Regions from separate parts of the Thalassospira sp. ABL2_045 genome, predicted to be linked through region 1. Evidence: riboswitches for the same ligand, from Rfam matches in the RefSeq annotation. Region 1 holds a riboswitch; the other holds the start of a gene.
What was found. A riboswitch is a leader RNA that binds a small molecule or an ion and turns the genes downstream of it on or off. The one in region 1 is predicted to bind thiamine pyrophosphate.

Region 2: another riboswitch for thiamine pyrophosphate. It lies ahead of ACXAIA_RS07235 (ABC transporter ATP-binding protein); the one in region 1 lies ahead of thiM (hydroxyethylthiazole kinase).

What each region holds. Positions count from the first base shown of each region.
Region 1 covers NZ_JBSWYV010000001.1:488,313-495,628, reverse strand. Annotated here, with positions in the region: gene ACXAIA_RS02330 (RsmB/NOP family class I SAM-dependent RNA methyltransferase) at 1-821, shown strand, start outside; gene rpe (ribulose-phosphate 3-epimerase) at 954-1,619, shown strand; gene ACXAIA_RS02320 (DUF1674 domain-containing protein) at 1,706-1,969, opposite strand; gene ACXAIA_RS02315 (Tex family protein) at 2,216-4,585, shown strand; TPP riboswitch at 4,709-4,814, shown strand; gene thiM (hydroxyethylthiazole kinase) at 4,885-5,694, shown strand; gene thiE (thiamine phosphate synthase) at 5,691-6,335, shown strand; gene ACXAIA_RS02300 (hypothetical protein) at 6,454-6,792, shown strand; gene ACXAIA_RS02295 (superoxide dismutase) at 7,090-7,316, shown strand, end outside.
Region 2 covers NZ_JBSWYV010000003.1:266,885-274,200, reverse strand. Annotated here, with positions in the region: gene ACXAIA_RS07260 (NAD(P)/FAD-dependent oxidoreductase) at 1-254, shown strand, start outside; gene ACXAIA_RS07255 (EamA family transporter) at 526-1,377, opposite strand; gene ACXAIA_RS07250 (MBL fold metallo-hydrolase) at 1,469-2,521, opposite strand; gene ACXAIA_RS07245 (ABC transporter substrate-binding protein) at 2,719-3,672, opposite strand; gene ACXAIA_RS07240 (ABC transporter permease) at 3,763-4,575, opposite strand; gene ACXAIA_RS07235 (ABC transporter ATP-binding protein) at 4,572-5,354, opposite strand; TPP riboswitch at 5,345-5,456, opposite strand; gene ACXAIA_RS07230 (PAS domain S-box protein) at 5,540-7,316, opposite strand, start outside.

The DNA.
Region 1 (7,316 bases):
CCGCGCAGGGCATCGCCGAATCCTGCCTTGGTCACGCGATGCTCGATCTGTCGATCAAGGATCGCACGCAATCGGCCGATTGGGCTGAAAAAATGGACGGCTTGGTCCTGCCGACCGGATCGGTACGGCTCGAACCAGGCCGACGCATTCGCGATCTCCCCGGCTACAAGGATGGTGAATGGTGGGTTCAGGATGCGGCCGCGGCCATCCCGGCAACCCTGTTTTCGGCGTACAAAGACAAAACCATCTATGACCTTTGCGCCGCGCCGGGTGGCAAGACCATGCAGTTGGCTTCCCTTGGCGCCAGCGCGATTGCCGTGGATAAATCCGAAGGCCGTCTTAAGCGTGTTTTCGAGAACCTTGAACGTGTCTCGCTGGGTGCCGCGGTTGTCACCGGCGATGCCACCGACCTGGCGCCCGATACGCCGCGCGCTGATGCGGTATTGCTTGATGCACCCTGCTCGGCTACCGGCACCATTCGCCGCCACCCGGACATCCTGCTGCGTCAGAATGACAAGCTGCTGCAATCGCTTCTGCCGATCCAAAGCAAACTTCTGCGTCAAGCCGACAAGCTTTTGAATGTTGGTGGAGAGCTCATCTATTGCACCTGTTCGCTACAACCCGAAGAGGGCGAGTATCAGGTAAAATCCTTCCTTGCCGATCATCCGAATTATGAACGCAAAGCCATCACCACCGATGAACTTGGTGGTTGGGATGAGGCGATCAACGATGCCGGTGAATTGCGCATTCTGCCGATCCACATGGCCGATTTTGGCGGCATGGATGGCTTTTTCTGCGCCCGACTTGTCAAAAAGTCCTGATTTTCGACCACAAGATCAGGCTTTTGCGCACACAAGGCAGCCATGAGTCCCATTCGGGTGACATGGGGGGCATTCTGGGGTATGAAGGCCGCGAATTTCCCGTATCCCATATCGCTTCAGGACCTGTGACGCATGACCACGTCGAACATTAAAATCGCACCTTCGATCCTTTCGGCCGATTTCGCCCAGCTTGGCGTTGATGTCCGCGCTGTTGATGAAGCCGGTGCCGACTATATCCACATTGATGTGATGGATGGTCACTATGTACCGAACATCACCATTGGCCCGGATGTGGTCAAGGCGCTGCGCCCACACAGCGACAAGGTGTTTGACGTACATCTGATGATTGCACCGGTCGATCCGTATATCGAAGCATTTGCCAATGCCGGTTCCGATATCATCACCATCCATGCCGAAGCCGGTCCGCACCTGCATCGCTCGCTGCAGCTGATCAAGTCGCTGGGCAAAAAAGCCGGCGTGTCACTGAATCCGTCGACCCCGGAAAGTGTGATTGAATATGTCATGGACATGGTCGACCTGGTTCTGGTCATGACCGTGAACCCGGGCTTTGGCGGTCAGAAATTCATTCCAAGCCAGCTTGAAAAGATCAAACGCATCCGCAAGATGATCGAAGCCACCGGCCGCGACATCGACCTTGAAGTCGATGGTGGCGTAAACCCGGAAATCGCGCCTCAGGTGATCGAAGCCGGTGCCAATGTTCTGGTTGCAGGCTCCGCCACCTTCAAAGGTGGTCCGGGTGAATATGCCAACAACATCAAGGCTATCCGCGGTGCCTAGTTCGCAGACGCTTTGATGCCCTGAAAAGACAAAAGGCCGGAGCATTTTGCTTCGGCCTTTTTCGTATCTGGGTTCAAACGCTGCGATCAGAAATCGATGCAGCGGCCCTTGTTTTCCCAATCCCCGAAGCGGGTCGGTTCGGGGCCTTTGGGCCCACCGATTTCGCGCGCTTTGGCGGCGGCTTCCTTGGCGGCCTTGGCCTCATTCAACGCATTGATCGCATCCTGAGACAGCTTGGGTGCTTCCTCTGCCCCGGCGATCTCGTCAGCTACCGAATTGGTATCGGCCTGCGGTTCTGCCTTTTCCTTGGGAACTTCGTGAATGACGGTTTCGCGGAACTTTCCGGCCATTCGGCTTCTCCTGCTGTGGGCTTGGCCCGATAAATCACATTTGCCAAAGAAATAACCTGCGTAATCCCGATCAGCAAGTCCGCTGGGCCATGGGCAAAAGCACGGACAAACCCATGTGATTTCAGGCCTTTGGAATCAAACAGGGAATCCTGATGTGAGTGCGTCCGAAAAATTGAGAAAAACAGACTCTTTTCGAGGACGCGCAAAGCCGCTATTCCAAGCATACGAGCAAAACAAGGAGAAACCATGCGTCCAATTCCCCAGCGTATCGCCGAAGAACTTTCGGTTCGTCCGGAACAGGTCATTGCCACCATCGAGATGCTCAATGAAGGCTCCACCGTTCCGTTCATCGCCCGTTACCGCAAAGAGAAAACCGGCGGGCTTGATGATACCCAACTTCGTACGCTGGAAGACCGCCTGCGCTATCTGACCGAGCTTGAAGAACGCCGCGCATCGGTGCTCGAAAGCATTCGCGAACAGGAAAAGCTCACCCCGGAACTTGAAGCCCAGATCAACGAGGCCGATACCAAGACCCGTCTTGAAGATTTGTATCTGCCCTACAAGAAAAAGCGCCGCACCAAGGCCCAGATCGCCCGCGAAGCCGGGCTGCAGCCGTTGGCCGATAGCCTGTTCAACGAACCAACCCTTGATCCGGAAACCGAGGCAACCAAGTTTGTCGATGCCGAAAAGGGCGTGGAAGACACCAAGGCCGCCCTTGATAGCGCGCGCCAGATTCTGATGGAACGCTTTGCCGAGGACGCCGACCTTGTTGCCAAGCTGCGTGACCATTTGTGGAATGAGGGTGAAATCACCGCGTCTGTCATCGAAGGTAAACAGGCCGAAGGAGCGAAATTCTCGGACTATTTCGAGCATTCCGAAAAAATCAAAACCTGCCCGTCGCACCGCGCACTGGCCCTTTTCCGCGGGCGCAATGAAGACATCCTGCAGTTGAAACTGACCCTTGGCAAAGAAGACGAAGACCGTCCGCGTAGCCAGCCGGGCCGGGCCGAAATCATGATCGCCGCCCATGTCGGCATTGCGGACAAGGGACGTGCGGCTGACAAGTGGCTGATGGATACCGTGCGCTGGACATGGCGCGTCAAACTGTCGCTGTCGATTGAGCTTGATCTGTTTGGCACGTTGCGCGATTCCGCCGAAGAAGGTGCGATCAAGGTGTTTGCCGACAACCTCAAGGACCTGTTGCTGGCCGCACCTGCCGGGCAAAAGGCCACCATGGGGCTTGATCCGGGTGTGCGCACCGGGGTCAAGGTTGCGGTGGTGGATGCCACCGGCAAGCTGGTCGATACCGCAACGGTTTATCCCTTCCAGCCGCGCAATGACGTTGAAGGGGCACTTAATACCCTTGCCGCCCTGGCATCCCGTCATCAGATCGAACTGATCGCGATTGGCAATGGCACCTTTTCACGTGAAACCGACGAGCTTGCCGGTCAGCTTCTGAAACGCTTTCCGGCCCTTAAGGCCACCAAAGTCATCGTCAATGAGGCCGGCGCGTCGGTTTATTCCGCATCCCAGTTCGCAGCTGAAGAATTCCCCGATCTTGACGTGTCACTGCGCGGGGCGGCATCGATTGCCCGCCGTCTGCAGGATCCACTGGCAGAACTGGTCAAGATCGAACCGAAGTCGATCGGTGTCGGGCAGTATCAGCATGACGTATCGGAAACCAAACTGGCCAGATCACTTGATGCGGTGGTTGAGGATTGCGTGAACGGTGTGGGTGTTGACCTTAATACCGCCTCCATCCCGCTTCTGACCCGTGTCGCTGGCCTGACAGAGACGCTGGCACGTAATATTGTCGGCTATCGCGACTCCAATGGCGCGTTCCAGTCGCGTACCGACCTTAAAAAGGTCGAGCGTCTCGGGCCAAAGGCGTTTGAGCAGTGTGCGGGTTTCTTGCGTATTCGCGGGGCGACCAACCCGCTGGATGCATCGGCCGTACACCCGGAAGCCTATCCGCTGGTCGAAAAGATCAGTACCAAGGCCGCCAAGCCACTGGCCGATCTCATCGGGGATTCGGGCTTTATCAAAACACTTCGGGCCGAAGATTTCGCCGATGACATATTTGGCGTGCCGACCATCCGCGACATCATCGCCGAACTCGATAAGCCCGGCCGTGATCCGCGCCCGGAATTCAAGACCGCCAAATTCACCGAGGGTGTCAATGAGATCAAGGACCTGCGCACCGGTATGAAGCTTGAAGGCACGGTCACCAACGTGACAAACTTTGGCGCGTTCGTGGATATCGGCGTGCATCAGGATGGCCTTGTTCATATCTCGCAGCTGGCCGACAAGTTTGTCGAAGACCCTCGTCAGGTGGTCAAGGCCGGTCAGATTGTCTCGGTCACCGTCATGGAAGTCGATGCACCGCGCAAACGCATCGGGCTTTCGATGAAATCAGCCCCCGATTACGAAGGGACGCGTGAAAAGCGCGCGGATAATCGCGGTGCGGCACCGCGTGGCGGCAACCGGCCGCAGCATTCATCGGGTAATCGCCCTCAAGGCGGTGGACAGGGCCGCGGCAATTCCGGGGGCAATTCCGGCGGAGACGGGGGTGCGATGGCAGCGGCACTCAAGGCCGCGATGGAACGTCGCAAGTAGGCTGGCCCACGAAATTGAAACGATGGAAACGGCGGGATGGGCAGATGCCATTCCGCCGTTTCTGATTTGCCGGGCGCGTGCCATCGGATGAATTGACAGAATGCGCAATAAAACCCATGTTGAGCACTCACCAAGGGGAGCCCCGACAGGGGGCTGAGAAACTGCCGCGCAGTGACCCTTTGAACCTGATCCAGTTCATACTGGCGTAGGGACGGTGCGAACGCGGACCACGACGTTCTCCATCTTTCCGACTTCGAACTGGGTCTCCAACCGCAAAAGTTCTGCATTGGAGCCTCGACATGACGACCGTAATTTCCCAGACCGCGACTGATCTGTTTGAGCGCATGCGTGCGATCAATCCGTTAGTGCAATGCATCACCAACTATGTCGCGATGAATTATGCCGCCAATGTCCTGTTGGCAGCCGGTGCCTCGCCCGCCATGGTCCACACACCTGAAGAATCCGGTGAATTTGCCGCCATTGCCGGTGCGCTTACCGTCAATATCGGCACCCTGTCACCCAACTGGGTCGATGGCATGATTGCGGCTGCCAAATCGGCCAATCAGGCCAGCAAGCCATGGGTGCTTGATCCGGTGGCCCATTTTGCCACCGGTTATCGCCGCGGCACTGTGGCAGAACTTTTGAAACTCAAACCCACCGTCATTCGTGGCAACGCATCGGAAATCATCGCCCTTGGTGGCGGTCAAAGTGCCGGTCAGGGCGTTGATAGTGGTGATCCGGTCGAACAGGCAGAAGAAGCCGCACGCAGCCTTGCGAGTGCACAAGGTTGCGTTGTTGCGGTTACGGGCGAGGTCGATTTCGTCACCGATGGCGCGCGTTCGGTGCGCATTGCCGGCGGTTCGGGCCTGATGCCGAAAATCACCGCTACCGGGTGCTCGCTGACCGCCCTTGTCGGTGCCTATGTCGCCGTTGCCCCCGATCAGGCGTTTGAAGCCACCATTGCGGCCCTTGGCAACTTTGCCGTGGCCGGCGAGATCGCGGCGAAGACGGCAAACGGCCCGGCATCCTTCATGACTGCCTTTATTGATGGCCTGCACAATCTTGACGGTGAAACCTACGCCAAGAACCTTCGGATCGATCCGCAATGACGTCCTTTGATCTGTCGCTCTATCTTGTGCTTGATCCTGATCTGTGCCGGGACCATTCGATGGTGGAAACCACCATGGCCGCGATTGCCGGCGGGGCCACCATCATTCAGCTGCGCGACAAGGAGGCCGGAACTGACGGCCTCATTCGCGTTGGCCGGGAATTGATGCAGGCGATGGAAGGCACAAATGTGCCACTGATCGTCAATGACGATATCGACGCCGCCATTGCGATTGGCGCGCATGGGTTGCATGTCGGGCAGGATGACATGCCATCGCAAATCGCGCGCGAACGCCTTGGCCCGGACAAGATCATCGGCCTGTCGATCGAAAGCGAAGAGGTCGCGCAAAAGGTTGACCGCACCATTGTCGATTATGTCGGCATCGGCCCGGTATTTGCTACACCAACCAAGCCAGACCACAAACCGGCCATCGGGTTTGACGGGCTGGAAAGGCTGGCGCGGATGGTTGGCCTGCCCTCGGTCGCGATTGGTGGGCTTAAAGGGGAGCATGTCCTGGCCGTCCTTGAAAGCGGTGCGGATGGGCTGGCGGTTGTGTCCGCCATCTGTGGGCAGGCTGATCCGCAAAAGGCCACCGCAGATATCGCAGAAAAGCTTAGATCAGCGCGGGGGCATCTGGCCTAGCGGGCGGAAACTTGTGCGCGCCAGACGCATGGCTGCCACGCCCCAAGTGATGCTATCGGCACGGAAATGCCCCATTTGCGCCGTTAATTTTTCGGCTTCGCAGTTCAGATTACTACGCATGAACCAAGCACAACCGCGCGAGGAAGACATGCTTAGATCTCTGCGCAGCAAGCCGGTTGCCATTGCCTTGATTGGTCTTATGACGATCACGACAGCCGCGCTGGCTGCAATCAAATCTGCACCGAAACCAACCACGGACAGCGTCACCATTCATTCTGAAATGGCCAAGGGTGAAGTGACACTCAGCCATCAGGAAGACGGCACTGTTGCGATCAAACGCGATTGCGTCCGTTTCCCGTGCAAGATCGACATCTCCGCGCTCAAGCGTGGAGAATATGACGTTACCCTTACAAATGGCGACGAAAGCCAGAAGATGGTCGGACTCTATAAGGAATAGGCAGAACTGCCTGTTTCCATGTCCGGCCTTGTCAAAAATTTCCGCGATTTACGGGAACGTTTTTGGCACAGGAATGTTCATCATATATCGATCTATCAAAAGGTAACGCAGCCCCGCATTGCATAAACGCCAATGCGCGCTAGATAAAAGATCGCAGGTAACGCGCCTGATGCACCGATCACGCCTGCAACAAAGCTTGCCAACATGTTGCACGGGATTTTCACTTTTATCAAAGGCGCAAAAAGGGATATGTTGCGTTACCGCACAGATTAATAATGAAAGTCGAGGAACTGTATCATGGCATTTGAACTCCCAGCACTTCCGTATGCATATGACGCGCTTGCACCGGTCATGTCGTCTGAAACTCTCGAGTTTCACCATGACAAACACCACAACGCCTATGTTGTGAACGGCAACAAGCTGCTCGAAGGTTCGGGCCTTGAAGGCAAGTCGCTTGAGGAAATCGTTGTTGCTTCTTATGGCGACGCTTCCAAAGAAGGCCTGTTCAACAACGCGGCCCAGCA
Region 2 (7,316 bases), on a different contig from region 1:
TCGGTATCGCCGATACATGGGCGGGGGATATCGATGTCACCCCGGATGCGGTGCCGGTAATCGATCAGTTCGACAACCCGGAACACTTCTTTGTCGCATCGGGCTTCTCGGGCCACGGCTTTGCCATGGGGCCTGTGGTTGGCAAGGTGCTGGCCGACTGGATCACCACCGGACAGCCATCGATCTCGATCAAGGGCATGGAGCTTGGCCGGTTCGAAGACGGTACCCGCCGTGTGCCGCGCACGCGGGTTTGATCCGGCGGTTTGCGAGAACGTATTTGTTCGCCTTAGCAAGTCCGCAGGTTTCATACTTGCGGACTTGACTTTACCGTGCGCTCACGCGACAAATTGGAATGTTATAACGTAACTTTTGTGTTGTGACGGCTTCATGAGGGTTGCAGTTATGGCATCGGGCCGGCTGATCTGTCGCCCAAACAGATGAACCGGACGGACCGGCAATGCCATCTGGTGTTGCCGGTCTTCTAATATGCTGTGACGGGTGTGGATGTTTTGGTCGTGCAGGGGGTTACAGGCTGCGGGCCAGCCGCAGGATAATCGCCCCGCCCAGTGTCATCATGGTCGAGGACAGCTTCACAAGATTAAGCTTTTCCCCCATGAAGAACACGCCGATCAAAAGGGCAAAGACAATACCGGTTTCGCGAAGCGCAACCACAAGCGGGATTGGCGCCTGCGTAAAGGCCCACATCACGGTGGCATAGGCGGCAAAGGACGCGGTTCCGCCCATCACAAAGACCTTTTTGCCCGATCTTGCAATATCGGCCAACATGCGTGGGCGCATGACGGTCACGATTACGGCAAAGATCACAACGTTTCCAATCGTCTGATAGCTGTAATAGCCAAGTGCCGTTCCGGCCAGTCGTGCACCGGTGCCATCCACCAGTGAATAGCTGCTGATAAAGCACCCGGTGATAATGGCGGCAAGGGCAGCATTGCGGTTGCGCAGGCCATCAGCCTGACGGGTGATGCACATGCTGATGATGCCAACCCCGATCACGACAATCGCCAGCCACTCGCTGACATGCAGGGTAACCCCCATGATCATCACCGAAACCCCGGCGACGATCAGTGGCGAAGACCCACGTGCAATTGGATAAACCTGGCTCAGATCACCAAGCCGGTAAGCCAAAATCAGAAACAGCTGATAACCAATATGAAGCCCGATGGATCCGATCAGATAGGGCCAGCTTTCCGGGGCCGGAAGGTCGACAAACGGCAGCAGAAGCAAAACAATCGGTGTATGGCCCAGCACGATTGCCGTCATGTTCATCAGTTTGTCCGAGCCACCCTTGACCAATGCATTCCACACGGCATGCATCAGAGCAGCACCCATTACGGCAAGAAAGACAGTCAAACTCATGGCGGGGCAATCAATGTTACGGTTTTGTGACGCAATCATTGATGCTTAGCACGCAGTTTGAAAAACCACCAAACCGAACTTGAGTGGGCTGCTATGTCGCAGACGCCGTAGGCTCGACCTTTTCGCGGGTTGTCGATGCGGGTTTGGGTTTACCCGCAAAGAACCGGGTTGCACCAATCGGCGGGGCGATGAAATCATCCTCCGCAATTCCGGCATCCTTGCGTGCGGTGGCCAGTCGAGTGGGTGGTTCATCAACCGGTTCGGCGGTCAGGACAAAGGTCCCCCAATGAATGGCAAGCGCCTGTTTGACTCCCATTTTCTGCATGATCTGAATGGCTTCTTCGGGATTGCAGTGGGCATTGCGCATGAAGTCGCGCGGGTCATAGGCCCCGATAGGGATCAGGCCAAAATCAATCCCACCATGTATGGCACCCATTTCGGTAAACAGCGCCTCGTTCCAGCCGGTATCCCCGACAAAATAGAACCGGTAGCCGTCAGCGAACTCAAGGACATACCCACCCCACAGCATTTCCTTGCGGTCCTTCGTGGTGCGGCTTGACCAATGGTTGGACGGGACATGGGTGATTACGAGGTCCCCGTGATGATGGCTTTCATCCCAGTCGAGCTCGACATAACGATCAGTATTGATGCCCGCCTTTTCCAGAAGCGCACCGTTCTTAAGCGGCAGGGCATAAAGCGGCGTGTTGCCAAGCTGCGTCAGGCTATCAAGATCGAAATGGTCATAGTGATTATGCGACAGCAACACCAGATCAAGCTTGGGCAGCTGATCAATGGCAAGGCCCGGCTGGGTATAGCGTTTCGGACCAAGGCGCTTGAACGGCGATGCGCGCTCGGAAAACACCGGATCGGTCAGGATATTCAGCCCGCCATATTGCACCAGCACCGTGGCATGACCAACCCATGTGACCTGCAGGCGGGTCGGGTCGGGATTGTGTATGGCCGCATGATCGGGGGCTTCGGTCGGGATCTTGCCGATTTGATGTTTGGCCTTGGGCCAGTTGTCATCGCCAAAATAGCGCCGCCGCAAAAAGTGCCAGAAGGACCGTTTGACCGTATCGGGCAGGGGATGGCGGTTTTCAAAACCGGTATCGGTGTGATGGTCGGGTTTGGTTTGTTGCTGCACTTTTATGTCCTGCTCCGATGGTGGCGTAACCGCCCTGATGGGTTTTACGACCCATTATAAGGTAACGGTCAATCTCACCGGCGCAAGGGAAAGGCCGGAATGCGGGGCACACGTTCCGGCCTTTCGGGGTGCTTTCGCGGGTGCTGGGACGCAAACCGCGAAAGCAGGGGGGACTTGTTGGTTATGCGATCAATTGATCATTCGATGACGGCGACATAGCTTTCAAGCGCCGGGGTTTCTTCGATCAGGCCCTGTTTGACCATGTAATCGGCAAAGCGGGCATAGCGGGCCTTATCAAGGGCGGCCGGGCGCAGGGCAAAGCGCGGCAGGGTATCGGCCCAGGCCTCGATGTTGAGTTCGTCATCAAGGTTCGGATAGGCGGAAATAAAGGCCTGCCAGCTGTCATCTGGATGGTTGATCAGGTACTGCACACCTTCTTCAAGGGCGGCGAGCATGCGGGCATAGCGTGGATCATCGGTCTGATCATTACGGACTGTGAGGATCAGCTCGTCATAGGGCGGAACGCCTTCTTCCTCGACAAAGAATGCCTTGCCCGGCTTGCCTTCGATCTCCATCTGGTTGAGCTCGAAATTGCGATAGCCGCCAATGATCGCATCGACCTGACCGGAATAAAGCGAAGGTGAAAGCGAGAAGTTCACATTGATCAACTCGACATCGTCAATCGAGACGCCGTGATTGGCCAGCATGGTGCCAAGAAGTGCATCTTCAAACCCGGCCAGGGAATAACCGATTTTCTTGCCCTTAAGGTCGGCGATCTCCTTGATCGGGCCGTCTTCAAGCACAATCAGGCTGTTAAGCGGGGTGGCCACAAGTGTGCCGATCCGGGTTAGCGGCAGACCTTCGGCGGCCTGAACATGAAGCTGTGGCTGATAGTTCACCGCTACGTCACCCTGACCAGCGGCGACAAGGCGCGGCGGGGCGGACGGATCGGACGGTTCGATCAGCTCGACATCGAGATCATGGTTGGCAAAGAACCCCTTTTCCTTGGCAACGATCAGCGGCGCGTGATCGGGGTTTACAAACCAATCAAGAAGAATGGTCAGCTTGTCCGCAGCAAAAGCGGTGCTCGATGTTCCCAGAACAGCAGCTCCAAGACTGGCTGCGGTAAGTATGGATTTAAGGCGTGGCATGGAAGAACCTCCGTATTTATGCGCCTTTATGCGCTGGGCGTTAATTGTATGAGGATTGTTTTCACCGCCCATCAGGCAGCGATATTCGGTTTATTGTGCCGGTTTCAAACTGTCGGGCTGCCATGGCAGGGCGGCGCGCAGCACGCGATCGACAATGAAATATTGCGTGATTGAAAACGCACACAGGATCAGAAGACAGGCGAAAACCATATCGATCTGAACCCGGGCATTGGCATGCAACATCAGATAACCCAGACCGTGACTGGACCCGACCCATTCGCCAATCACCGCCCCAATCGGGGCGACGGCGGTGGCCACCCGAAAGCCCGATGCAAAGGCGGGCAGGGCGGCGGGCAGGCGAATATGGGTCAAGAGCCGCCAGCGGCTGGCCCCCATGGTGCGCGCCAGATCAAGCCAGCCGGTTTCAGTCCGTGACAAGCCATCAAAGAAGGCCACCGTAACCGGGAAGAAAATGATCAGGGCGGCCATGGCGATCTTGGATGCCAGACCAAAGCCAAGCCACAGCACCAGAAGCGGGGCCAGGGCAAAGAACGGAATGGCTTGCGAAACAAGCAGGATCGGCATCAACCAGAAACGCACCGGCGAAAACAGCGCCATCGGAATGGCGGCCAAGGTGCCAAGGGCGGCACCGGCAAACAGACCAATGACGGTTTCGGCAATGGTGTATTGCGCGTGATCGAACAAGACATCATGGCGTGCGATCAATGTCGCCCAGACGTCAGAGGGCGTTGGCAGCATGTATTTCGGCGCCCCCGTGACAATGACCAGCATCTGCCAGGTGGCAATCAAGGCGACAATGATGATCAGCGGCCTTGCAAGTTTGAGCCAGCGCCGTTCTGACAGCGGTTTTGATTTGGTGTGAGGATTGATTGGGTTGGTCATGCCGCGCCCTCCGACTGATCGGCGCCCAGTTGCTCCAGAAGTTCGGCCTGCTGGGCCAGAATTTCTGGGTCGGCGATGTTGCGCGGGCTTTGGCCCTTGGGCGTGATGGCATCCTGTAGCCGCGCCGGGCTGCCAGACAGCACATGAACCCGGTAGCCCAATCGCAGGGCCTCCAGCGGATCGTGGGTTACCAACAAAACCGTTTTGCCGCGCAGCACCCGTGCCGCCAGTTCCTGCAGACGCAAACGGTTGAGCGGATCAAGGGCGGAAAACGGTTCGTCCATCAGAACCACCGGGCGGTCTTCCATCAGCGTTCTGGCAAGGGCGGCACGCTGTTTCATGCCGCCAGAAAGTTCTGCGGGGCGCAGATGGGCGGCATCAGCCAACCCGACCTCATTTAACAAATGTGAGGCTTTGTCATGTTTTGGTTTTTCACCGCGCAGGACAGCACCCAGCACCACGTTTTCATGCACGGTACGCCAGGGCAAAAGCAGGTCCTGCTGCGCCATATAGGCGACACGCCCAGTAAGGGGGAGATTGTCGGAACAGGTGATGGTACCGCGAACATCGCCTTCGACGAGGCCCGCGAAATACCGCAAAAGCGTGCTTTTGCCGACACCACTTGGTCCCAGCAGGCAGGTAAAGCTGCCCGCCTGTAACGTCAGGTCAAGGTCATGGAAAATGTCCGCGCCATTAAAAGCAACGCTGGCGCCATCAAGGGCGATATCAAATTTCGTGGGATTTTGCGCCGTCTGGGGCGCGTGTTCTGTGCTGCGCATACGATCCTTCCTACGCCGGTCTTAACCGGTTCAGGTTCAAAGGGTCGTTCGGCAACACCGAACCTCTCAGCCGATTTACGATCGGCCCCCCCGGAGATCACGGGACTATGCGCAGACAATTTGCTGCCGTCAAGGTTTGTGACATCAAATCGCAACAGACTGGCAAAACGAAATATGAGGAAGCCTCAGGTTTCTTCATGGACCTGATCAAGCGTCTTGCGCACAGCATTGGCCAACTCACGGTTCGTGTAAGGCTTGCTGATCAGGGGATAGACCGGTTTATCCTCGGCGCGTTCATGCAAGACCCCGGCGGTAAAGCCCGAACAGGTCAGCACAGCCAGATGCGGGCGGAGTTCACGCGCCTTGTCGCCCAGTTCCAGTCCGTTCATGCCGCCTGGCATGACGATATCGGTAAAGACCATATCGATGTCATCGCGTTCTTCAATGATGGCGAGGCCTTCCTTGCCGCTGTGGGCGATGATGGTCTGGTAACCATACTCGCCAAGTGCTGAGGCGGCGATTTCGGCCAGCTGTTGTTCATCATCAACAATCAGGACCGTTTCGGTGCCACGTTCCGGATCGGCTTCGGTGTCGAAGTTGGTGTAGGGGATCTTCGGGCCAACGTCATCGGCAAGCGGCAGGTAAATCCGGAATGTGGTGCCAATGCCGACCTCGGAATAAAGCGAGATATAGCCCCCGGATCGTTTGACAAAGCCATACACCATGGCAAGGCCAAGGCCGGTGCCCTTGCCGCGTTCCTTGGTGGTGAAGAAGGGCTGGAAGATCTGTTCGGCGACCTCGGCTGACATGCCCTTGCCATCGTCACTGACGATCAGTTCGACGTAATCGCCTTCCGGGACTTTTTGCACGGCGGGGACCGTGACGGCATCAATATGCGAAACCCGGGTTTCGATGGTCACTTGCCCGCCATCGGGCATGGCGTCGCGGGCATTGACGGCAAGATTGATGATCGCGTCCTCGAAATCGCCGACATTGAGCCGCACCGGCGGAAGGTCATCGGACAGTTTCAGATCAAACGAGATTTTTGATGTAATGGATTTGCCAATCAGGTCGCGCAGTTCGACAAGAATATCGTTAATCACCAGCGCTTCGTTTTCCTCTGGCGCCTGGCGCGAGAAGTTCAGCAAGCGCCGTGTCAGAGTGGCTCCGCGTTCTGCCGCCGTCATGGCCTTGCCGACGAACTTCGTGATGGGGGAGTCTTCTTCAAGTTTGCGTCGGGCGAGGTCGAGGTTGCCGACAATGATACCCAGAAGATTGTTGAAGTCATGGGCGACCCCGCCGGTCAATTGCCCGATGGCTTCCATTTTCTGGGAGCGGCGCAGTTGATGCTCCAGCGCGTGTTCTTGGGTCAGGTCGGTGATCGAGGCAATGAAATGGCGCCGGCCCTGCACATTCATTTCAGCAATGCCAAGGTTCATCGGGAAGATCGTGCCATTCTTGTTCTTGCCTTTGACCTCGCGACCCTTGCCAATGATCTGGGCGTCCCCGGTATTGAGATAATTTTTGAAATAGGTGTGATGGCGCGAACTGTCGGGATTGGGCATCAGGATCGAGACGTTCTGACCAATGACTTCCTCAGCACTATAGCCAAAGATGTTTTCGGCTTCGGGATTGAAGCCCTCGATCACGCCGGTTTCATCGGCAAAGACAATCCCGACCGTGACACTTTCGAACGCCACCCGGAACCGCTCGCGCGTTTCAATCAGGGCGGTGATGTCACGCCCGGTCCCGCGATAGCCAAGGAAGGTGCCAACCTCGTCATAGACAGGAACGCCCGAGATCGAAATCGTCAGCACCGTATGATCATTGAGTTGGACCTGATACTGGAAATCGCGAAATTGCTGACGCGCTTCGAGCATCTCATAGTGTTTGCGCCATTTCGGGGTGTCGGTCGGCTCGGCGGCATATTCGTCACGCCGTTTGCCCTGCACATTATCGATG